DNA from 3 places in the Sphingobacterium sp. BIGb0116 genome. Region 1 is predicted to be linked to each of the others. Evidence: riboswitches for the same ligand, from Rfam matches in the RefSeq annotation. Region 1 holds a riboswitch; each other region holds the start of a gene.
What was found. A riboswitch is a leader RNA that binds a small molecule or an ion and turns the genes downstream of it on or off. The one in region 1 is predicted to bind S-adenosylmethionine.
Positions count from the first base shown of each region.

Region 1 (8,320 bases):
ACAGAATGGAATCATCACAACGTCATAGGCTAGACCTTTTGATTTGTGGATTGTTGTTACCTCGATCGCATTAATTTCTCCGTTGGAAGGGAGCACCGCCCGGTTGCCATCTTCTTCCCAAAACTCCAGGAACTGTATAATGCCACGTTCGCCATTGGTGGAGAAAGCTGAGATCATATCTTTGAATGCGAGGAGGTAAGGGAGGTGGATATTGTCTGTGGTTGTGAAACCGTAGATTTCAATGAGTTTTTCAATTAAATGAACTAAAGGCTGTTTCTGTGCCATTTCCCACGAGTCAATCAGCGCCTCAGGGAGATAATCTTTAAGTGCGCGGATGTCATTGCTCGCAAATTTTAACCATGCATTCTGATCGATTGTCTTATTTTGAATATGCTGGTAGAGATAGACCATCTTTGCTTTATGGATGGTATGTTTATCTGAATTATAGACTAAAGCCTTCAACGTCTCGATCAATAATAGTACAGCATCATTGCTCGCTAAGGATAAAGCATCACCAGATATCACTTCAAATGTAAGTTGCTGCTCTTTTTTGAAGTCCATGAGCTTTTGGATGACCAATTTAGCCTGCACATTACTCCGTACCAGGATGCCGATCTGCTGCGCCTGATATCGTCCGCTACCGAGCCAGTCGCCTATTTTTTGACATAGTTGTAGTAACGATTCTTCAATAACCTGATTTCTTCTGTAGCGTCCATCAGTGACAGGAATGTAGGAGATTTCAATAGATCCTAATTGGTCAAGTTTCCCTTTTTTATGTTCAGGTACTTCCTGTTGGCTGTTTTCATAAGCTTTGACCAGCATATTGTCATTGCCAGCAGAAATCCACCATTGTTTACCTTCTTCATCGAGGCTTTCGAATACTTTTTCATTCAGTACCTGTTGCAGATGTTGGGGAATACTGCTAAAGAGGTAATTGTTTAAATGGATGATATTTGGAAGACTTCTAAAATTGGTGTCGAGGCTTCCGTTTTCGATAAAGGTGGTTTTGCTATCCTCGTCTAAGTGAAAGGTATGACCAACCTGTTGTTCTACCTGTTGCAGGAGTATACGCCAATCCCCATTCCGCCAGCGATAGATACTCTGTTTGACATCCCCAACGATCAGGTGTTCGCTGATTGTGCCTTTGGCATCTGCCAATGCATTGATCAATAGCGGACTATAGTTTTTCCACTGAATACGCGAAGTATCCTGAAATTCGTCAAACAAAAAGTAGTTAAATCGATTGCCGATCTTCTCCCAGATAAATGTTGGATCGCTATTTTCATCAAGTCCGAGTTTGTTTAATAAAATCTGCGAGTCGGAGATTAATTGAGCACCATTGTCCCGCCGCCATTGCGTCAGTAAATCGCTCATTTCCTTGAGCAGGCGTAGGTAATAGAGATTACTTTGTACCGCTTGATAAGCAATGTAAGCCGATAGATTATCGTGTAGCTTTTGGAACGATGCCAGAATGGGCCCGAGTGCGGCGATAAGATCATGACGTATATTTTTGTCACTATCTGTAAAAGCATCTTCATTGTCGATCAACTGGATATACTTTTCCAGTACCTTGGCAATTTCGGAAGCGCTTAGCTTTTCCGTTTTTTTATTGGTTTTGCTAGCGGAGATTATTTTATTGCGCGATTTACCTTTCAGGTCACTTTCGGAGATATTAAAATTCTTAAATGTTTCACTAAAGGCTTCAATTGTCATGGAGAGCGCTTCCGTGAAGGAGTTTATCTTCTGTTCAACTTCCTGATTGAGAAGATTAAAAACTTCCTTTGGATTGGCAGAATTGATGTAGCCATCAAATTCCTGAAAATTTTCAGAGAAAATAAGACTTGCCAAACCCATTAATTGTTGGCGGTAGTTCCAATTTTCATTTTTTGCTATTTTCTTTTCCGCATAAGCGATAATCCAATCCAGTAGGTCGGGTCGTTCATCCAGCAATTGATTAAGCATGACTGTAAGGTCATTTTTCACTTTATTGACATTCATTTCAATCTTATAAGCAGCATCAAGATTGAGTTCATAGGTAAATGCGCGAATGACTTTTTGGGAAAAACCATCAATTGTACTTATGGTAAAATGACTGTAGTCGTGTAGGATACGTCGATAAACCCGAAAAGCTTTCTCTTGTACCAGATGCGGATTCCAATCTGGCTGCTGCTGGAGTAAAAGCTTTCTGAAATCTTCAATTTTAGGGGTACGATTGCCTGTTGCCAAGCCATGGAGCACCGAGAGGATGCGTTCCTTCATCTCGGCGGTTGCCTTATTGGTGAATGTCACCGCCAAAATCTCCTTATAGCTATTCTCGTTGGAGAGTAGGAGTGTGAGATAGTGTAAAGTCAAGCTAAAGGTTTTTCCCGAACCGGCTGAAGCTTTTAGTATTTTTAATGGCGCAACAGATTTCATAGAATGAAGGTAGAAAGTAAAAAGTGAATTGGCAAAAATGTCGATGACTATTTCGAAGGTACTGTACCCAAACCGTTCATCCTGTTTACATTTGGTAAAGATGTCCTTTTGAATAAAGGAGCTGTTTAGTGCCTTGATTTTTGAAAAGTTCGTTGTAGATGCTGTATGGAAGCAAGAAAAGACGAAGGTCTAAGGGGTAGGTGTTACGCTTGAAAGAGCTTGTTGAAAACAGCTAACCCTGTCGTTTTCAGTGAAGTTTTATTAAATTATAATGATGATTAAAAAAAAATAACTATCTTTGCATCCCCTCTAGTATGAAGCTCGGGGGATATGTTGAATACATAAAATAAAATTAAAGAATGGCAACTAAAATCAGATTGCAAAGACACGGTAAAAAAGGACGTCCTTTTTACCACGTAGTCGTAGCGGATTCTCGCGCTCCACGTGACGGTAAATTCATCGAACGTATTGGTTCTTACAACCCAAACACAAATCCAGCAACTATCGTTTTGGATTTTGAAAAAGCTTTGGATTGGATGAATAAAGGTGCTCAACCAACTGACACTGCTCGCGCTATCCTTTCTTACAAAGGTGTTCTTTACAAAAAACACTTGCAAGGTGGTGTGAAAAAAGGTGCTTTTGATGAAGCTGCTGCTGAAGCTAAATTTACAGCTTGGACTGAAGCTAATGATGCAAGAATCACTGGTAAAAAAGATGGTTTAGCACAAACTAAAGCTGAAACTAGAAAAGCTGCTTTAGCTGCTGAAGCTAAGAAAAAAGAAGAAAAAGCTGCTGCTGTAGCTGCTAAAAATGCTCCTGTAGCGGAAGAAACTGCTGCTGAGGAGACTGAAGCTCCTGCATCAGAAGAAACTGAAGGTTAATTCTTTCATAAAGTATTCGAGAAAGCCGACTCAATCTTGAGCCGGCTTTTTTTGAAACAGCCAATAGGCTAATGGTTTGCCAAATCATGTCTCACAGCTAATCGCTAAATACGAAATATATGACTATTGATCAAAGCTTTTACATCGGTTACATCAGTAAAACAAGAGGTCTTAAAGGAGAAGTACAACTGTTTTTTGAATTCGAGGAATACGAGAGTTTGAATATCGATGTTGTCTTTGTGGAAGTGAACAAAAAGCTTGTTCCTTATTTTGTTGATACCATTAAATTTCAAAAAAATAGTACAGCGTATGTGACATTTGAGGATGTGGATCATATCGATAAGGCTCAAGTACTTGTCCGTAAAAAGCTATATCTTTCCAATGATAAGATGCCCGAGCGCGATCCAGATGATTTTAGATATACTGATTTAATCGGTTTTTTAGTGATTGATGAAAACCATGGTGAACTGGGGCAAATAACAGATGTCCAGGAATTTCCACAACAATTTGTCGCCTCGGTAAATATGGACGGTAAAGAACTGATGTTCCCGTTGTCTGATGATTTGATCTTAGGAATCGATGGCGAAGAGGAGATCATTGAAGTTGAATTGCCAGAAGGCTTGGTGGATCTTTATAAAGAATAAGCATATCCCCGAGCTTATTCAAATAAATAGCAGTATACGAACTATTGCAGTAATTTCTTATCTTGGTCTGTATATTATTACTGGCCATAATTATTGATTGATTTTGAAACCGTTATTACTGCTGCTATTCGTATTCTCGTTGTCTTCTTGTGCTTTCTTTGGGAAGAAAAAGGACTTTCCTGAAGGCAATTACCAAATGATATTGGGCTATTCAAATGAAGAGTATCATAAAGTAAAAAGAGAATCACCCCAAAATGTCGAGGCAGATACCTATGGTAATGATCCTACGATATATCGGTCCTTTCTCTCTCTCCATGATAAAGACAAGTTTGTCATGGCGATCGATGATATCTTACTCTTCGGTAAGTATAGATTCAACGGCGATCGATTAGAATTGACCGATGAGAAAAAAGGTAGCCTCGCATTAGATATTATTAAGGTAAAAAGCGATTTTGTTCAGCTGAGAGGTGATTTTTCACAGTTTAGCTCAGCACGTATACCCACTAGCGAAAGACTTTATATCAACTTTGCGTTAGATAAAACCCCTATCCGGGAGACCCCCAGCAAATTTGATAGCCAAGTGAATCTATGGCGAAATGCCCCTGTAAAATCAGAAAGTGAAAAGGAGATAAAAGCTAGGGCATTGAATTTTGTAGATTATTCTATCGCTTATTTCCAACACATATCAAGTTCTGGTACACATCACGATTATCGAATGGATGGTGTTGAATCACCCATTATTTATGCTGAGAATGGCATTGTGCTCAAGGCATGGGCAGATGTTCCCGATTCTTGGAAGGAATTATTTTACAACGAAAAAAATGCATTAGTCGCCTATCAATATTTATTTGATGGTTTTAAATTTGGATCGAAAGAGGAGTACCATGTTACAGGACTCTTATTGATCACATTTTATCTCAAAAATCTACGGAATTCCCTGGCAGCGAATCTTTAGCCAATCCTGTTGTGGCATAGTCAATATCTTCGCTGTCGATGATCCTCGATCGTTAATTTTATCTGTTTTTTTAAGTCTTTTACTTTTGGTGGAGCGTAAATTCCTGTTGTTGACTGGGAATAAACCTGAAGCCGCATTTATTGCAGTCTTTTTGCCGCTATTTTTGCCTTTTCGAAAAAATATTTTTGTCTTTTGATTTTTTAAAACGATATTAGCAACGCTTATAGAGAAAGGCCGAGGGACTAGACCCGTTGAAGCCTTAGCAACCTGTATTGTTCAAGGTGCTAAATTCTACCCTACTCCATGTGGGAAAGATAAGTTACATGTAGATAAACGATTCCTCGACTTGTGCGTTTCGATGTAAGCCAACCAAACTAAAAACAGTTTTTTAATGAAGATTATCGATCATATCCAGAATGCCAAAGGAAAAACATTGTTTTCTTTTGAGCTATTGCCACCGGCAAAAGGGCAGGGCATCCAAAGTATTTTTAAAACCATGGATGAACTGATGGAGTTTAAACCTCCTTTTATCGACGTAACCTACCATCGGGAAGATTATATCTATAAAGAGCATGCGAGTGGATTACTGGAACGCGTTTCCTATCGTAAACGTCCTGGGACAGTGGCGATATGTGCTGCAATCATGAATAAATATAAAGTAGATGCGGTGCCCCATTTGATATGTGGTGGTTTTACAAAAGAGGAAACTGAAAATGCCCTGATCGATTTGAACTTCCTGGGGATAGATAACGTCTTGGTATTGCGGGGAGATGCACGTAAAGGCGATGCCGATTTCATACCGAGCGATGGTGGACATGCTTTTGCAACAGACCTATTGGAACAGGTAACTGATATGAATAAAGGAAAGTATTTGCATGAAGACATTATCACATCGGAAAAGACTGATTTTTGCATCGGAGTAGCGGGATATCCCGAAAAGCATTTTGAATCGCCAAATTTCAATACTGATTTTAAATATCTGAAACAAAAAGTCGATATGGGAGCAGAGTTTATTGTGACTCAGATGTTCTTTAATGTTGAAAAATACAAAGAGTTTGTAACAAAATGTAGAGACAATGGAATCCATGTGCCTATTATTCCAGGATTAAAACCATTGACAACGAAAAAGCAGTTGGTGACCTTACCAAGGATATTTCATTTAGATATTCCGGAGGAACTGAGCGATGCTGTTTCAGCATGTAAAACGAATGCCGACGTCAGACAAGTCGGTGAGGAGTGGTTGGTGCAACAATGTCAGGAGCTGATTAAATTTGGCGCTCCGGTATTACATTTCTATACGATGAGTAATCCTGGTCCAACAAAGAAAATTGTTGAAAAACTAGCCTAACTCATAAAAATAATACGAAAAGGGAGCCAATAAGCTTCCTTTTTTTATTGTAATATTAGTTGTGAAAGCCCGAAATAAGTCCATAATTTCGATAGTGTGGTTTAGGTCGGTCTCTATATTCAGGGTTGAGTAGCCTGTTTATAGTCAGATACTTGTGTTAAATAGTGTTAATTAACTTATTGGAGTCAGGATAACTTTTTAACTTAAAGTGCTAAAAAGGATTTTAACAATAGACCAAATTGACCTTATGAAGTACACTAGATTAAATTCTCTACTCGGCTTTGCTTGCGGACTAATTGCTACATGTGTATATATCGCCACCGTTGAAAAGACGGTAAGCTGGTGGGATTGTGGTGAATTTATTGCCTGTGCCTACAAGCTAGAAGTGGCACACCAACCGGGAGCACCATTATTTCTTCTTATTCAGAATATATTTTCCAACCTGGCTTTTGGTAATGCAGGTAAAATTGCCTATTGGATGAATATTGGATCCGCAATCTGCAGTGGGCTTACTGTTACATTTTTATTCTGGACGATAACAGCAATTGCCAAAAGGATACTCAACAGGCAAGAGAAAGTTCAATTATCGAATTATTTCCAAATTTTTGCTGCGGGTTTAGTTGGTGCAATGGCTTTCTGCTTCAGTGATTCATTCTGGTATTCGGCTGTTGAATCTGAGGTATATGCGATGTCTTCATTGTGTACAGCGATTGTTTTTTGGGCAATTTTAAAGTGGGAAGTGCGTGCAGATGAAGAAGGTAGCGATCGTTGGCTGGTTTTTATTGCTTTTGTTATGGGCCTTTCAATCGGAGTGCACCTATTAAATCTGTTGGCAATCCCGGCTATAGCGATGGTTGTCTATTTCAGAAGAGCAGGACAGGTTAATGCGAAAGGTACAGTAAAAGCTTTCCTGGTAGGAGTGCTGATCTTGGGGGCCGTTTTGTGGGGAATTATTCAATGGTTGGTCGGTCTAGCTGCTAAAGTGGATCTCTTATTTGTAAACTCGCTAGGTTTGGGCTTTGGCTCAGGCATCTTCTTCATGTGTCTGCTGTTGGGGGGCTTCCTCATTTATGGCCTATATTATTCTTATAAAAAGCAGCAATATACACTCCATACCGGACTACTGGTCTTTTGTTTTATTCTATTTGGGTATAGCTCCTATACCATGGTTTTGATCCGTGGAAAAGCGAATCCCTCGTTAAACAATAATGCGCCAGACAATGTGTTTTCTTTTTTGGGTTATCTGAGCCGGGAGCAATATATCCGGGAACCTTTACTCAAAGGACCCAATTATGATTCACAGGTCGTTGGTGTCGAGAGTAAAACCGGTTATCGCAAAGATGAATCAGGTTATATTCCTTTTAGTCAGGTCGATAAGTATACGTTTGATAAGGAAACTTTCTTTCCCCGCATATATAGTCAAGATGGAGCCCATCAAGCTTATTATAGGAGTTACCTCAATTTGAAGGAGGGGCAGCAGCCACAATTCTCTGATAATTTTAAGTTCTTTTTTAATTTTCAACTGGGCGATATGTATACCCGATATTTCTTGTGGAATTTTGTCGGTAGACAGAATGACAGGCAGGGGTATGGGACCTATAGTGACGGCAACTGGTTGTCGGGGATTAAACCATTGGATAATTGGCGTTTGGGGGGGCAAGATAAAATATCCCAATCACAGAAGCATGACCCGAGCCGGAATACCTATTTTTTCCTTCCACTGCTACTGGGAATAGCCGGAGCGATCTGGTTGTACCGGAACAATAAACCTTATACCTTGGTCTTGACCTTACTGTTTGTGTTTACGGGAATAGCGATCGTTGTTTATCTCAACCAAACTCCTATGCAACCTCGGGAACGAGATTATGCTTACGTAGGATCTTTTTATGCGTTTGCGATCTGGATCGGACTGGGAGCAATAGCATTTGTTCGGTTTCTCAACCGTTTTGTACAAACAAGGTATGCGTTAGCGACAGGTATTTCTTTCGCTTTATTGGGCGGTCCCATTATTTTGGCCCATCAAAATTGGGATGATCATAATCGTTCTGAAAAATCGCTGGCAAGGGACATGGCACGT
Region 1 covers NZ_JANUDT010000007.1:253,615-261,934, reverse strand. Annotated here, with positions in the region: gene M2419_RS17555 (exodeoxyribonuclease V subunit beta) at 1-2,415, opposite strand, end outside; gene M2419_RS17550 (30S ribosomal protein S16) at 2,775-3,296, shown strand; gene rimM (ribosome maturation factor RimM) at 3,416-3,940, shown strand; gene M2419_RS17540 (hypothetical protein) at 4,044-4,895, shown strand; SAM riboswitch class I at 5,114-5,216, shown strand; gene M2419_RS17535 (methylenetetrahydrofolate reductase) at 5,287-6,243, shown strand; gene M2419_RS17530 (DUF2723 domain-containing protein) at 6,491-8,320, shown strand, end outside.

Region 2 (8,320 bases), on a different contig from region 1:
CTTCGCTGTTGCTGTATCCTGAAAGGGTAAAGGAAAGTACACTGGTTTTTTCTGTCGCTGTACCGATCAAAGTAACCCCGGCGATCTGTTTCAACGACCGGGTCGCATAATCCAATAGATCATGCTCGTAGTGATAGATGTTATCAATGCCGATAGCCTGCACATATCGGATTGCAGCCCCCAGGCCAACAGCATCGGCAATATTGCCAGTACCGGCTTCAAAACGATTGGGCACAGCATGAAATTCTGTTTTTTCAAAAGAGACATCTCGGATCATGTTTCCTCCACTTTGGTAAGGCTGGGTATTGTTTAGGATGTCTTCTTTGCCATAGAGCACGCCGATTCCTGTCGGGCCAAATATTTTATGTCCAGAAAACACAAAGAAATCGGGATTTAGGTATTGGAGATCTATCGCGATATGGGAGACCGACTGAGCCCCGTCCAACAGTACTTTGGCCCCTACACGATGTGCCGAATCAATAATGGCTTTTGCCGGTGTTATTGTACCCAGTGCATTACTGACATGAGTAAAAGAGACTAATTTCGTCCGGGAACTGAGCAGTTTGCTATACTCATCAAAAAGCAAATTTCCCTGCTCATCAACAGGGATTACCCGGATCTTAAAACCTTTCTTTTGACTCAATTGCTGCCAGGGAACTATATTGGCATGATGTTCCAGATAGCTAATTATAATCTCATCATCTGGGCCTAAATGCTGGTCTCCCCAACTATTGGCAACAAGGTTGATAGATTCGGTCGTGCCACGCGTAAATATAATTTCATTGGGTGAACTTGCATTTAGAAAGTTTTTAATGACATTTCGCGATTCTTCGTACGCATCTGTAGCACGTGCAGCAAGTTCATGTGCAGCACGGTGTATATTGGAATTTTCAGTCTTATAAAAGCGCGATATCCTATCGATAACCACTTGTGGTTTTTGAGTCGTCGCGGCATTGTCCAGCCAAACAAGTGGCCTTCCACCCACAGTTTCTTGCAGAATAGGAAAGTCGCGACGAATTGACTGAACGTCAAAACGGGGTTTCAACGTATCGAAAGGCAAGGAAGACGTATTTTCAAAGGCAGCCCCCGACTTTATGAAATAGAATGAATTGGCACTATCGGCCAGTGGTATCTGGGCAGTATGTTTAAAACCACTTAATTGCTGCAATGCTCCTCTTAGTGTGTCAAGTGGCTTTTCATGCGTTTCTGCAAAGGGTAATTTATTGACCTGTGGTTCTATATCAACACCCGTAGCAGGAGGAAGAACTGGGTTGTAAATACCTGGCTGCCTGCCATTCCCAGCTACAGGGATAGTAGCATTTCCCCTATGAAAACTTGGATCATGAAAACCGATCGCTGGATCTTCTAACCGGAATTCTCTCAGTTCAGGATTAGAGCCCGGTTTTTCAGCATGGATTTCATGTCGGGGAAGATCCCGAGATACGAGGTTTTCCGTTGGAACTGCCTTAAAATACTTATTTGCTTCTTCCGTTAGAAATCTTTCGAAATCAATATCTAAATGAGACATAGTAAAATTTTTTAAGGAATGATTTATTTATAATTGTAGCTGTGGTATTGTGTGATGTCAACATCGTCCAATACAGCCACAGCATCGTCTACGAGAATGACCAGTGAACAATATAAAGATATCAGGTAAGAGGCAATGGCTTTATCATTGATTCCAGTAAACTTGATGGATAGGCCCGGCGTTTGTTCACCCGGTAAGTTAGGCTGATAAAGACCGATTACTCCCTGACGTGCTTCTCCTGTGCGGATTAACAGAATTTTGGTCTTCCCATTTACAATAGGCACTTTATCACTGGGAATCAATGGGATGCCGCGCCAGGTTAAAAACTGTGAACCGAAAAGTGACACCGTGGGTGGTGGGACACCACGACGTGTACATTCGCGCCCAAAGGCCGCAATGGTGAGGGGATGAAGCAGAAAAAATCCAGGCTGCTTCCATACCTTTGTGATCAATTCGTCCAGGTCATCGGGTGTAGGAGCTCCAGATCTGGTCTTAATAATCTGTTTGGACGCGACATTGCTCAAGATTCCGTAATCAGTATTGTTGATGAGCTCACTCTCCTGCCTTTCTTTAATTTTCTCAATTGCCAAACGTAACTGCTCACTGATCTGATTATAGGGCTTGCTGTAGAGATCAGAAACCCGCGTATGTACGTCTATCAGTGTATTGACCGCGTTTAAATTATACTCCCGTGGACTTTCGTCATAATCAACAAATGTATGTGGTAAAACACTCTCATCACGTCTGGAACAGTCTACCTGGATACTGTCTTCGCCGACAACTTTGTTTAAGCGAAACACGCCCGATTCCACAGGTGTCCATTGCAATAAGTGTACTAGCCATCGGGGTGAGATACTTTCAAGTTGTGGAACGGTTCTGGTGGCAATTGCCAGGTGTCGTGCAGCGACATCGCCCAAGGCGGTCTGTTGTGTTGGTTTTTCACTCATATTGTAAAAGTTTAATGAAATTTGGAATAGATTAAGAACACCTGAAAAAGAGTGTAAATTCGATAGTAGACTCTTTTTTAAAAGAAGGATAGAAAGTCTATCTTAATTTTAGAGCAGACTTTTCAGTCTGCCCCTCATTATTTAGTTTAATAAATCAATTAGAAAGGTCGTAATAAGTACTTTAATTCTTAAGCAATCGGCACAAGCCTATTGTCCTCCAATCTCACCGCAACTTGTTTTACCGATGTAAAACCGTCTTCTCTCGAAACAATACTTGATAGATCAAGACCCTTTTTGGAAAGGGTGCTTAACAGAGCGGCCCGAAATATGGCTTTGGATGATCCCCACCCCCGGCCCGACACCGTATCATTATTAAATTGGATTAATTCGTTAATCGAATAATGAATAAGCGTTTCAGATAAGTGTTCATAAAGACTTTTTGTTGTTGCCATACAATTTAAAAATTTAAAGGGTTAAACTATAAATTGTATTCAGTTTTTTTGGCCGAAACCCATATTATTTAACCACCGTGGTAATTCTACTCGGTTGGTATCGCGCGATGCAATTCTGAATACTCTATAAAGTTAGTAGATTTTATTTAAATATCCATATCTTTTTGAAAATAAAAGTTTTATTTACTTCCCCCGAGTCAATTATTCGTTCTATCCCTCCTATTCTGTTAACCGTTGTATGCATCAAGGGTTATTATTTATGTGCGGAAATATTTTTGAGATAAAAATCAATAGACCACAAGAAATACCCGAGAAACATGAATGCAACAACATGGAAAAAAGTAGCACTAAAATTTACCTAAATAACAGTATGGCGATTACCAATGTGAGCATGATATTGAAAGTCTGTGCGATCAGAAATGCATACAATGGCTTCTTATTATTATGTACAAACAGTTCTTTAAAATTCGTTTCCAGACCTATCGATGTAAAAGCCAGTGCAAACCACAAGCCTTGTATACTTTTTAATTCTGCTTTAACACTATTGATTTGCTCAGCGTTAATTACAAAAGAAAATAGCAAAGATGCAAAGACAAAACCCAGGACAAATTTCGGAAAACGCTCCCAAATAATTTTTAATGTAGGTTTCTCCGCATTTTCTGCACTTTTGGAATGCGAATATGTCCAATAAATACTGATAGCAAAGGCGGCAATGCCAAGTAAGACATTTTGAGAAAATTTTACTATAGTACTAATTTTTAACGCTTCCTCACCTACCAGCGAACCGGAAGCAACGACTGCTCCAGTGGTATCGATACTCCCTCCCAGCCAGGCTCCGGTAACTTCTTGCGATAAGCCCATCCATGCTGCAAAGTAAGGCATTAAAATCATCATGGGGATCGCAGTAATCAAAACAAGAGAAACAACATAAGATAGCTTTTTAGGATCTCCTTTAATGGCTCCAGATGTAGCAATAGCCGCCGATACACCACAAATTGAAACAGCCGACGAAAGCATCAACGCCATTTCCTGATCCACTTTCAATTTCCTACAAAGCCAAAATGCAAAATACCACACTGACAATACAACGACCAAAGCCTGAATAAGCCCTAAAGTTCCAGCTTTTAATATCTCGCCAAATATAACCGTTGTTCCTAATAGCACTAAGCCAATTTTCACATATAATTCTGTAGAAAGTGCTTCTTTGAACCAGGAGGGCAGCTTGAACAAGTTGCTGATCAGCAAACCAATACCCATGCTAAAAATAACAGCTTCCAGATTATACTCCTTTACCGTACTATTGCCAGCTAAAACCAATGCGAGTATCGTTAATACAAAGATGAAAGGAAAAACGACTAAAAGTGACTTTAACGGTTTTCTTAATAGTACGGCCCCAACAAGAGCAGTAACAAAGACCAACAAAAATTGGACGCCGATCGCCAAAAGATTCTCAGGAGACAGGACTTTTGCAGAAAGATCTGCCGCCGAATTCCACGAAAAACTTGGGCTAGGTACGATGATACCAAAGAGTGCTGAAAAAATTAGAGCTAATCCGAGGATGACGACTGTCCAGTCCTCGCTAATAATGGCTCTTGATTTGGAAGATGACATAATACTATATAGTTAAGTTTTTTTAAATTGACTGACAATTTATTCTTGTTATTTTATTAAATCGTTCAATGCGCATTCAATTTCCGCAAAGTCGAAATCAAATCCATCTTCCAGGGTGAACCTGGTTGTCCCGGGAACAGGTTGGAGAAGAATACTTGAATCTACAGCTTTCAAGAACGATCCGATACGGGCAATTGCCCTAGGTATAGGCAAGCCAAAAGATGCACCCGAACTCGCTCTGAGCGCTTTCATAAATGTAGCATTGGTAACGGGACGGGGGCTACATGCATGATAAATAAACCGTGGTTGTGTCTGCTCAATTATCCACATCACTAATCGTACAAGATCGCGCTCATGAATCCAACTCACACATTGGCGTCCGTTAGAAATTTTACCGCCCAATCCCCTTCTAGCCAGCGGATGTAATTCAGCTAGCATACCTTGCTGTTTTGACAACACAGGGCTGACACGAAGTATCACTTTAAGCGTCTCAGGCAGGGCATATGCTGAAAAAGCAGCTTCCCATCTTTTGGTGAGCTGAGCAAGATACCCCTCTCCAACCGCAGTACTTGTCTCATCCTGCAGTTCATTTAATCCAGAAAAAAGAGATATACCAGAAAAGTTTATCCAAAGCCTTGGGGGTTTATCACAAGCTGCTATTGCTTTTCCTATTGCATTCGTCGGTAAAAGCCGTGAATCGGTCAGAATTGCTCTATTTTTTCGCGTAAATCGACGTCGTATGCTTTCGCCGCTTAAGTTTATCACGGTATCTGCACTTTCCAGTACATGAACCCATGTACCCAAATGCTCTCCGTCCCAAAACAGATAACTTACCCCATCTTCTTTCTCAGGCTGTTTTCGGGACAAAATCAACACTTCCCACCCCGATTCCAAAAACTTTTTCTTTAGCACTGTTCCAAGATGACCGGTCCCTCCAGCAAGTACAACTTTTCTCATATCCTCAAATCGATTTTAAAATGGTCGTTTAAATTTAATGCGAAGATCAAATACCCTCGACATCAGCAAGGAAAACCTCCCCTGTTTTCTCAATATCCCATCCTACAACTGGATTGAAATGATAACCAGACTTCGATTCCCGCGCTTTGACCAGTTGATTGTATGTTGGCTGTATATACCCTGTCTCATCAATTGCTTTACTGAGGACACGTGTCGGTTTTCCATCCCAATTCCACATGAATTTAAAGGCGGTATGTGCTTTTTCCAATACTGGCCCTTGTAAATGTGCTTCGTTCCATGTTTTACCATTGTCTGTACTCACCAGCACTTTTGTTACCTTTCCACGGCCGCTCCACGCTATACCACGTAATTCTTGCCAGCCTTCTTCAATTTTTTTCGGATAGGCGGGAAAGGTAATAATAGATCTGGCATCCATTACTAAACTAAACATCCGGATTTTCCCACCTTTAACTTTCTCGGTGTATTTTGATGTTTCCTCTCTAGTCATCACAGGTTTATCTGTGACCTCAATACGCCGCAACCATTTGATTTGAGTATTTCCTTCAAATCCGGGAATGACCAGCCGCATTGGATAACCTTGCTGTGGTCGAATAGCCTCTCCATTCTGACCATAAGCAATGATCGCCTCCGTCAGTGCTTCTTGCAAGGGTACACTGCGCGCCATTAAAGCGCCGTCTGCACCTTCCGCCAACAGCCATTTGGCTTTGGGTTTAACACCTAGATCGCGCAAAACGGTCGATAGCAATACACCTGTCCACTCACTTTGACTTGTTAAACCGCAGACTTCTCCAGGCGTCATTTCCCGTTTTCCATAACGAAAATTGCCAGAACATTCAATAAAGCATATCCGCGATACGGAAGGATATTTCTTGAGGTCCGAAAGTTTTAATCGGATAGGCTTTTCTACTAATCCGTGGATAAGTAACTCATGCTGCTCGGGGTCGATGTCGGGTATACCGGCGTGATGTCTCTCAAAATGGAGATCGGAGGGCGTAATTGTGCCTTGCAGATCTTCTAAAGGCGTACGGGAAGCTGTAGCGTAAGTAGCTATTCGCTTAGGGCTATCGAATTTAGAACGATAGCCAACTTCAGATGATGGCCTCCCCTGTACTTTGCTGGGATCGACAGTGATTTTGGAATCGAAATCAGGCTCTACAACCCGATTGGATATATGTTGATAGGCCACAAAACCTACCGCAATTGCTAAAAAGAAAGCTACTGTGACCGTCAACAAACGGACAAGCTTTCGTATCTGTTTTAAATATTCTTTTCCTTCAGACATATTCTTTTATCTAACCTCCTTCCCTCCGTGGCGATCATCTAACACGTATCTTTTCCTCGCGGGCATCTCTATTTGAGGTAAAGTTGTTGCTGTAATTTTATGCTCCTCATGTATAATTCCATTCAAGTACAACAGATAAGCTGTAATATCATAAACCTCTTGATCTGTTAGTGAACCCGGGGCGTTAAATGGCATGGCACGACGCACATAATCAAAGATTGTTGTCGCATAGGGCCAGTAATTACCGATGGTATTGCTCCCCGTAGAATCTGTGACCAGCTTATCTTCGGGCCCTTCATATCCATTCGCGCCATGGCAACTGGCACATTTTTGTCGGTATACTGAAGCACCTTGTTTAGCGGTTCCCTCGCCATTGGGCAAGCCTTTTCCGTCGGGGCGGACATCGATATCCCATTTGGCGATAAAACTTTTATCTGCAGGGCTTCCTATCCCAAACTTATCCGGCCATGTTGCCTGATACGCAGCCAGTCCATCCGACCAGTCTGTTTCACTCTGCTGCAAACTGGCTGTAGATGGGACTCGATCACTCATTTCGCAACATAGGAGGAAAGCGATCGCGCCGCCAATCGAAAGATATACTGCTCCACGTTTAGTCATACTGTCCAGCAACCAATTTACCCGGGGTAAGCTTATAATCTTTTATAACCTTATCTAGCACCACATAAAGCGAATCACGATTTTCGTCAATCCCGCTCAATATGACCCTATTTCCCCCATTAGATACCGTATAATGAAGAACGAAACGCTGTCTCATTTCTTTCCTCGCTAATTCATCTGCTTTAGCAAATTCTCGGATACGGCGTGTCGTCCGCGCTTTTTGATGTACATCATTTACCTCATGGGCAAACTTATATTTCACCGAATCGGGAATCCATTCTGTCAAGGAAATCGCTGGAGTGTCGGCAGATAGCTTTTGCTCTTTCAGATAGTTTCGAACGCCGCCATCGCCACCTTCGCCGGCTGTTACATTCCGCTCATCGGGAATCAACTTAAATTTGTCCTCCAGGTACAATGTTTTGTTATCCTTATCGGCGTAATAATGAAAAACACGCTGACCTCCGGCCACACCTGAAATTTCAAAACTTCGGTTTACATCCCGCTTCGGATCGCCCCCCCCATTTGAAAGGTCTAACCGTAAAGGACGATTGACCCGAAAGGTGAGTGTGGACCATTTCTCAAACGTTGCAGATTGCCAACGGATGCTATCGTATGGATTAAAAAATCTTGTTTCTCCATTTAGTTTAAATTCCGTTACATTGTACGTTCCCCGCAGTTCATTTACTCCTGCTGACGAAGGCTGTTTGTATGGATCGTATCGAAAATCGATGTATTGCAGATAGAAAAAGATGCCAACAAAAACAAATAAAACAAGAGCTTTGAGGCCTATTCTTATCGCGTTAATACCAGGCTTAAACGTAGGTAAATACAGCTCGATCTTTGTGGCAACTTCTTTGACAAATAAATTGTAGAACGGCTTGTAATAAGGCACGAGTAAAAATAA
Region 2 covers NZ_JANUDT010000001.1:1,096,280-1,104,599, forward strand. Annotated here, with positions in the region: gene M2419_RS04610 (family 2A encapsulin nanocompartment cargo protein cysteine desulfurase) at 1-1,528, opposite strand, end outside; gene M2419_RS04615 (family 2A encapsulin nanocompartment shell protein) at 1,552-2,475, opposite strand; gene M2419_RS04620 (5-oxoprolinase) at 2,664-2,927, opposite strand; SAM-I-IV-variant riboswitch at 2,962-3,055, opposite strand; gene M2419_RS04625 (YeiH family protein) at 3,282-4,538, opposite strand; gene M2419_RS04630 (epimerase) at 4,587-5,495, opposite strand; gene soxC (sulfite dehydrogenase) at 5,542-6,798, opposite strand; gene M2419_RS04640 (c-type cytochrome) at 6,805-7,416, opposite strand; gene M2419_RS04645 (hypothetical protein) at 7,409-8,320, opposite strand, start outside.
Region 2: linked by a shared signal. The riboswitch ahead of M2419_RS04620 (5-oxoprolinase) and the one ahead of M2419_RS17535 (methylenetetrahydrofolate reductase) in region 1 are both predicted to bind S-adenosylmethionine.

Region 3 (8,320 bases), on a different contig from region 1:
AGTCCGTGTAAAACTAAGGGTATCCAAAAATGCGCATCATTACCCTGCCCCTCAAAGGAGAAAAACATCCATTGGTGAAACAGCAGCAAGCAACAATAGCCCGAAATCCAGATCCATTTTACGGGACGTTGCCCAAGCATCCAATACAATGAGCCTAGAACACCAGCGACAATACCAGCAATATTAAACCACTGGATATAGGACAAATGAATAGGATCGAGTTGAATAACCTGTACGAGATATTGATTTGAGATGGTCAAGGAGAAGCGCTCGATATACATCATATACAAAATCAATAAGCCCAAGAGAAAGTTCCTGTTTTTAAAAATCGCCAAATGAACATACACACGCCTGAGCACCACTTGCCGGACAATAAAAAGAATAAGCAACGCTAGACCTACCCCGAATATGATCAGCATATGCTGATCGTTAAACCAATAAACTTCTTGTCCATACACCATTAAATAGCCAAAACTGACAATCACAAGGCTATAGAAAATACAGCTTGCCCAGTCTAATGAAAACAAAGGGTAAGGGCGTATATGCCGTATAGAGCGCATCGACAGCATAATCAACAATAAACCCGGTACAAATGATAAGGCACCGTATAGATAGAGCTGATCAAAATTGAATGAATCGATAAATTCGGCCGTGACGAAAGTATTAAATGGGGAGCTGCAGAGTAACATGCCAAAAAAGACAGCGTAACTTACTTCCTTAGCCCGATCGCTTTTCAACCGTGAGAATATCATGGATATCGATAAGTTTACGGCAGAAGCAAACAACATCCCTTGGAAAAAGCGCAGGCCATATACCCAGCTGATATCGGTGATGCTGTACATCAAAAAGCAATTCAAGAGCTGTAGAAGATTAAAAATAATGTAGTACTGCTTGATCGGAAAGTATAAAAAAAAGCGTCGTTCTAAAACGTAGAATCCTACAAAACCAGCATAAAACAAAATGATCAGGAACTGGACATCACTGGGTTGGGCACCGTAAAATCCAGCGGTGACATTTGTATTTGCACCTGGCAGGAAAAATAAGACCATACTCGGCATCAAACTGCTAAACAAGATAAGCTTGATCAGCCACTCCGGTACCCATTCTTTAAAAATTCCTTTCACTATTTCTGCTTTTTTGATACCGACACATTCACATTCATTCCCGAAAGAAGCTGTTGGGCTCCCCTTTGCTTATCCAGCTCGATGCGCACAGGTACGCGTTGTACAATCTTCACAAAGTTGCCCGTTGCATTATCTGGCGGCAAAAGGGAGAATGCAGATCCTGTAGCCGGGGAGATGGAAATAATTTTTCCATAAAATTTTTGATCCGGATACGCGTCAGCAACCACCTCAACCCTATTGCCAAGATGCAAATAACGGAGTTGTGTTTCCTTAAAATTAGCCGTTACCCAGGTTGGGGTTTCTCTATTGACGATAAAGCCCAAAACTTCGCCAGCACTTATCATTTGACCTTTTTCAATCGTACGTTTGCCAATCTGACCATCGTAAGGTGCGCGAATAACGGTATACCCAACATCAAGCCTTTTACGGCCGACAGCTGCCGTCAAACGAACACGTTCGGCATCGACCACACCTTTTTTCATATCCACATCATTCACGCGTTCCTGTGAAGCCTGTAATTTATGCTTTAACGAAGCCAGCTCACTCTTATACACATCCAACGTCGCTTTTACATCCTCCAGTTGCTGTGCCGTTGCAGACTTTTCCTGAAACAAATAATTATATCGATCATATTCCAACTGTTGCTTGGTTACCCGAGCCTCCCCGGCAGCAATTGAGGTGCGTAAAGATTCATGTTCCGCCTGAAGAATTTCCTTTTGACTATGAAGAACATTGATCTCCGCAGCTTCCTTATTGACGGATGCCGCTACCTGATCAGCCTCATATTTATATTCCTTATTATCTATAAGCAACAAGGTATCCCCCCGTTTAACCAATTGATGATCGTGATAATGCACAGAAACCACATATCCGCCTACCCGGGAAACAATGGGATTGATATACTGTGTTACCTGTGCATCATTTGTGTAGGTATACCGCAGTCGCATCCATAATGCTTGAGCGCCCCATAACAACAAGGCCAACAAGACAATTCCGGCCAACCAGTTGGTAATTCGAGTGAGTTGTGCCTCCACAACTGTTCTTCGTGATTTAGGTTTCATTAGATAGTACCCTTCAAAAATTCGATAAAATAATAATGTTTCTGTATCGCAATATGTGCGGTTTCAAGATCAAAAAGTGTTTTTAGGTATTGCATATCAGCATCTAAGAGATCCGTAATCAAAGCCGATGATTTAAAATACCTGTTTTTTATAATCCGTGCATTTTCCTGTGCCAACGCCTTATTGTTTTGACAGACGTCCTGCTGCTTAATAGCCAATTGATAATCCAACAGGGCCTGTAACAGCTGATTTTCCAGAATCTCCTCTTCATGATGGTGCTTTACCTCTTGTCGATCCAATGCGATCTGTGCTCCGCGCACCACGTTTTTATTGAGATAGATAGCCGAGATCGGTATGGTTAATTTAAGTCCTGTGATACTCAGATTATACCAGCTGGGATTATAGGGATACAAGAAAACCTGTGGATTGGCAAAGGTGAATGTACTGGTCAATCCCAACTCAGGAAGATAATTTGATCGCGCCTGTTTGACCGACAACTTCTTCAAAACCACTTCCTGTTCGGATTTTAGGAGGGAAAAAGCATGGCTTCGCGCTTCGGCAACAAGCGCTTCATAGCTGGGGCTTTCCACTTTAAAAGGCTCGGTCAAGGGGATAATCTCTGCTGTAATACCGCCAATTAGCTGCAGCTTCTGATTTGCAGCCTGAATATCATGACCGATCTGCACGAGCAACAGTTCCCGCTTCGAAAGCTCCAACGAAATACGCAGGACGTCACTGTGTAATACCACGCCCGCCTTATACAGATGTTCAATCTCTTTGAGCTGTACCCGTTGATCAGCAATATCCTGCTCGATTAAAGATCGGTTACTATACGACAGTTCCAAATCCAAAAAAAGATTGCAAACCTCCAATTTCGTCTGCGCTGCGGCATTCTTCCAATCGATTCTGGCCAGCTCATTTTCCAATTTTTTGGACTCAATTTTCATCAGGTCCCGATGCCCATTGTAGAGGTTCAGATAAAAATCCAGGCCGCTATCGTACAAGTAATGAATGATATCATGCTGGGAAGGTTTATTTAAAAGCCCCTGGTCATACACAGGCATATTACTCGCATAACTAGCAGAAGCTCTGGCGGAAATTTTGGGCAGCAACTCCATGCGTTGCTGCTGTACTGCCACCTCAGTTTCTTTGAGCTGCAAATAGGACTGCTCGATGTATTTACTGTTCTGTAGCGCTTTGTCGATCATGTCTTTCAGGGACATGCGCAAAGAATCGAGGGCGAAGGTGTCCGAAATAGCGAATACTAACAATCCCATGGTTAGTATTCCTTTTGCCCAATAGGGAGGAAAAAAGTTCACGTGTGCTATGTAATTTTTTTGCGTAGCAAACTTAGACACTTATTGGAACTTGGATTTCTTCACAAACGCCAATATGTTATGGAAAAAAGACATTTTTTCATCAATTCAAACAAAAAGACCAATATCTGCCAAGAAGCCCTTACAATATCCTTTTTTACAGCACATAAAAAAGGCCTTTCAAATCATGATTTGAAAGGCCTTTTTCGACGGTATAATAATAGATTATCCGTATAAGGAATCTTCTATTGCATTCCACAACTGGATTCTTTTTTGTAGCGCAATTTTACTGATCTCTTTCATTTCTGTCCATTTAACCTCATCGTCCTTCCCGAGATCTGTGATCATCTGCATCGCCAAAGGCCCATGCTCGTCGCCGTCAAGATCAATATGACGTTGAAAATAATAGATAAAGCTATCCAGATTGGCTGTAGGGAAGTTTGTTTTAATTTCTTCCAAAATAGAGGTAAACATTCCCGGGATAAGATCTTCGCGTCCAAATGTAAATGCAGCAGCAATTTTATGCACCTCGCCCTCAGCAATCACTTCGAATGTAAAATTCAAAAAGTCTTTGATCCGCTTGTCCAATGTGGTCGTTGCAATGACATCGAATATGTTACTCGATTTTTTGGCGTGAGCAATAAATTTGTTGACCAGATGAAGGTCGGCACCCATGGCATCCATGGCGTCCAGATACATCTCAAAATGGCTCAAACGGCGGCCATCAATATATTCATCCGACTCCTCAGCCAATACAATTTCGTTGATTAGATAGCGTGTTGATGGATGCTCACTCGCAAACCAAGGTAAAGTCGTACAGGTCAATTTAATCTGTAAAGCTTTTAGTAAAGACATAAAATCCCATACAGCGTACACATGCCCTTCTGTAAAAGAACGTAGATTCTTGATCGTTTTGATCTTACGATACAAAGGGTGTTGCAATAATACCTCGCGTTCGGCAGCAATGTATTCGTTAATTTCCGCAATTCTATTCATGGCGCAAAAGTATTGTCTTATCTCTATTTTTAAAAGTATTTTCGATGAGATTACAGTAACATGATAAATTTTTCGCCCAGCTATCCGCTTCATAACCAAATCACAGCCAACAACGCGCCTCGCTTTTGACCGCCCTACTCCCGTTGCTAACGCTCATTTACCCTTAAAAACAAAAATATTTTTAATTATAAAAAATAATCTACTATATTTGTAGAGTATTCAGAATTGCATGATGCAATACCAACCGAGTGCAGGCACCGCGGTGGTAAATTAATACGGGTTTCGACCAAAATAAACGTCGCAGAACGATTATTTTCCCTACAAGATCTGGATACAGTTTATGGTTTAATCCTTTAAATTTTTAAATTGTATGGCTACTACAACAAATCTTTACCAACACTTACTGGAAAAATTCAGTTATTATTCAACAGATGAACTGATCCAGCTCAACAATGACACCATCTTAGGACAAGGCTGGGGTTCAGCCAAGGCAACCTTTAGAACAGCTTTGATCAGTACGTTCTCCAAAAGAGGACTGGATCTTTCCAACATCATTTCCAAGGAAGACGGTTTTACCTCAGTGAAGCATGTTCCTGTACGCTTGGAACAGAATGTCCTGATTCCTTTACAATAATCGTTATCGGCAAAAAAAAGCGCGCATCGAAAGGACTTCGTGCGCGCTGCTGTGGTTGGTTTAGGAAATTGCCGATTTAAAAGAAGGCAATAATCTTATTATTTATAGTTTGGATTCTGAATTAACACACCTGCGCTTTTCTCAATTTCTGTTTGTGGTAATGGCCAGCGGTAAAATTTGTCTTCAAAATGATAGGGCACTTTACTGTCTTTGACCGCATTGAGTACTTCGCCTGCGATATGCCAACGAATCAGGTCGTAATGCCGTAGTCCTTCGAAAGCAAGTTCAACCCTTCTTTCGTGACGGATACGGTCGCGCATTTTTTCCTTGTTATAACCGGCAGGGAACCCGGGCATCTGAACGCGGCTCCTCAGGGTATTCATAGCATCGTAAACCGATTGATCTGGTCCGGCGATTTCATTTTGTGCTTCGGCATACATCAATAACACCTCTCCAAACCGCAGTACAACAGCATCCTGTTGGCTCAATGTTGAAAAGCCGAAAGGTAAGTTGGCCGGATCCAAAAATTTCAGCACCCCATAACCTGTAGGCCGCGGATTGGACGGTGTATGGATCTTACCGCCGCCAAAGTCGGGATGATCCACGAAAATTGTTTTGCTCAAGCGCGGATCCCTATCTTTGAAGGGATTGACTCGGTCAGTCAAAGGTGATTCGCCAAAAGGCAGACCATCTTTGCATTCATAGGTATCCACGAGGTTTTGCAACGGTGAAGCAGCAATCCAATCGCCTAGGTACATGTCCCAAGGGGCTGTATTATTCGGTGCCAGAAAATTGACCGAAAAGATAATCTCGGTATTGTTCTTCTGTGTTGCGTCGCGAAAGACATTTTCAAAAGCCGTACTCAGGGTATACTCTTTCATGACATCGGTGCATAAATCTTTTACCTCTTTCAGAATTGCTAAATCGGGCACCCCTTTATCACCATAAGCCGCAAACAGTAAAACCCGTGCTTTCAAGGCTTTTGCTGAACTTGCGGTCGCATGCCCCCCATTGTTGAAATACGGTTTAGCCGCTAAGTTGGCGATCCCGAAATCCAGATCGGCCCGAATCTGTTTTAGAATATTTTCCGCAGTTTCCTTTGGCTGACGTTGATTCTCCAGACTGAGGGGAGTCAGTACAAGTGGCACTTCACCATAGATACTGTACAATTGGAAATACACAAAAGCACGGATAAAGCGGCCTTCGGCTTCCATATTTTTCTTCTCTGGATCGTTCATATCGGCGCCATTGTAGCCCTGAAGCTTCTCGATCAGGCGATTGGCACGTCCTATTCCCACATAAGCATCGTTATAAATTCCGGTTTCATACCCCCCTGTGGTCGGATTTAAATTCCCACCTACGATTTCATTGACGCTACCTGAGTTGAACTGATTGTAGCCATTGTCGGTCAGACAGTCCCGGAAAGGCATCCCATAGGAGAAAGCCTCACTCTGCAATGACGCGTATACACCGGCCAATGCATTATCAAAATCCGATTTTTTGCTAAAATAGTTGTCCGAAGCGATCTGATCCAAAGGATTAAGGTCCAAGGCACTGTTACAGGAACCCAAAAATAGTCCGGATAGCATCAACGCTGTTATAAATTTCTTTTTCATAGCACTTAAAAGTTAACTTGTACACCAAATGAATAAATCTTGTTTTGTGGATACTGTACCAGATCACCATTTCCATAGCGTTCAGGGTCCAAGCCCTTAAATTTGGTCGCAGTAAGGAGGTTATCACCCGAAAAATAAACCCTTAGGCGGTCAATTTTATATTTTTTCAACAGCCCTTCAGGTAAAGTGTATCCGAACACAAGATTTTTCAACCTGAAGTATGAAGCATCCTGTATAAAATAGCTGGAAGCACGGCTGAATTTCTCCGGAGCACTCCAACCCCAATAAATACGGGGCATCGTTGTCGAAGGGTTTTCAGGTGTCCAACGGTCTAACCAGTCTTTTGTCGGCGGACTACCCTGTACAAATGGGGTTACACCCCAGCCCGAAACATAGGATTTGACGCCATATACTCCTTGTAATAGAGCCGAAAAGTCAAAGCCCTTAAAACTTGCACTTAGATTAAAACTATAGTTCAGCTTTGGATCTACACCGGCTATCATTGTTCTGTCGTTGGCATCTATTTTTCCGTCCCCATTGACATCCCGATACTTCAGATCGCCGGGCAGTGTATTATCATTAAACTGCTTAGGCGAACCTGTTACTTCTGCTTCTGACTGGAATATGCCAATGACTTCGTAGGTATAAAAGCTGTCCATTGCATAGCCATTTTTTTTGATCGTATAGCCTCCGATTTCAGGTTCTCCAAATTTGACCAGCTTGTTTTTGAAACGATCGAGGTTTGCACCGAGCTGATAGCGTAAACCTTCCAATGCTCCCGTAGTAATCTGATTACGATAAGTAATTCCCAATTCAACACCTTTATTCTCGACAATTCCATCATTTACGTAAGGTGCTCCCAAACCAACGATTGCAGTAATCTGTGACTGTCTTAGAATATCGGTCGTCCTCTTTTTATACCAGTCAAAAGTGATATCTAAATTTTTAAACAGACTCAGGTCCAATCCCACATCGGTCATCGTTGTTGTTTCCCATTTAATAATCGGGTTGTTTAACCCTTGTTGAGCGACACCTGAATTTAGCGTACTATTATCAAAAGAATAATTTCCGGTAAGTCCCAATACGGGTTGATACGGATAGTTGCCGGTATTCTGATTTCCGAGTTGGCCCCAGGATCCACGGACCTTCAAATTATCCAGCCAACCGGAAGCGAATTCCTTAACAAAAGATTCTTCCGATACACGCCAGCCTGCAGAGAAAGAAGGAAACGCTGCCCAACGGTTTTTACCGTAAAACTTGGAACTACCATCGTAGCGCATATTGGCTTCCAAGAGGTATTTCCCTTGATAATCATAGTTCAATCGGCCGAAATAAGAGATCAGCGCCCATTGGTTGGCGGTTCCGTTTGCCCGTTGAATATCCGATCCCCCCGCATTTAATTCTGTTAGTGTATCGTCGACAAAATTCTGTCTGAAGCCCTGGAGGTAGGTATACTTACTTTTTTCAATGCTATATCCGGCCTGAGCTTTGAGATGGTGTGCCCCAAACGCGCGATCATAGTTGAGGTAAGTAAATAAATTGGTATATATCGTTTGCTGATCCTGATCCGTAA
Region 3 covers NZ_JANUDT010000001.1:1,355,584-1,363,903, forward strand. Annotated here, with positions in the region: gene M2419_RS05710 (hypothetical protein) at 1-1,124, opposite strand, end outside; gene M2419_RS05715 (HlyD family secretion protein) at 1,124-2,185, opposite strand; gene M2419_RS05720 (TolC family protein) at 2,185-3,462, opposite strand; gene M2419_RS05725 (DUF3050 domain-containing protein) at 3,727-4,497, opposite strand; SAM-I-IV-variant riboswitch at 4,708-4,801, shown strand; gene M2419_RS05730 (5-oxoprolinase) at 4,868-5,131, shown strand; gene M2419_RS05735 (RagB/SusD family nutrient uptake outer membrane protein) at 5,230-6,747, opposite strand; gene M2419_RS05740 (TonB-dependent receptor) at 6,753-8,320, opposite strand, start outside.
Region 3: linked by a shared signal. The riboswitch ahead of M2419_RS05730 (5-oxoprolinase) and the one ahead of M2419_RS17535 (methylenetetrahydrofolate reductase) in region 1 are both predicted to bind S-adenosylmethionine.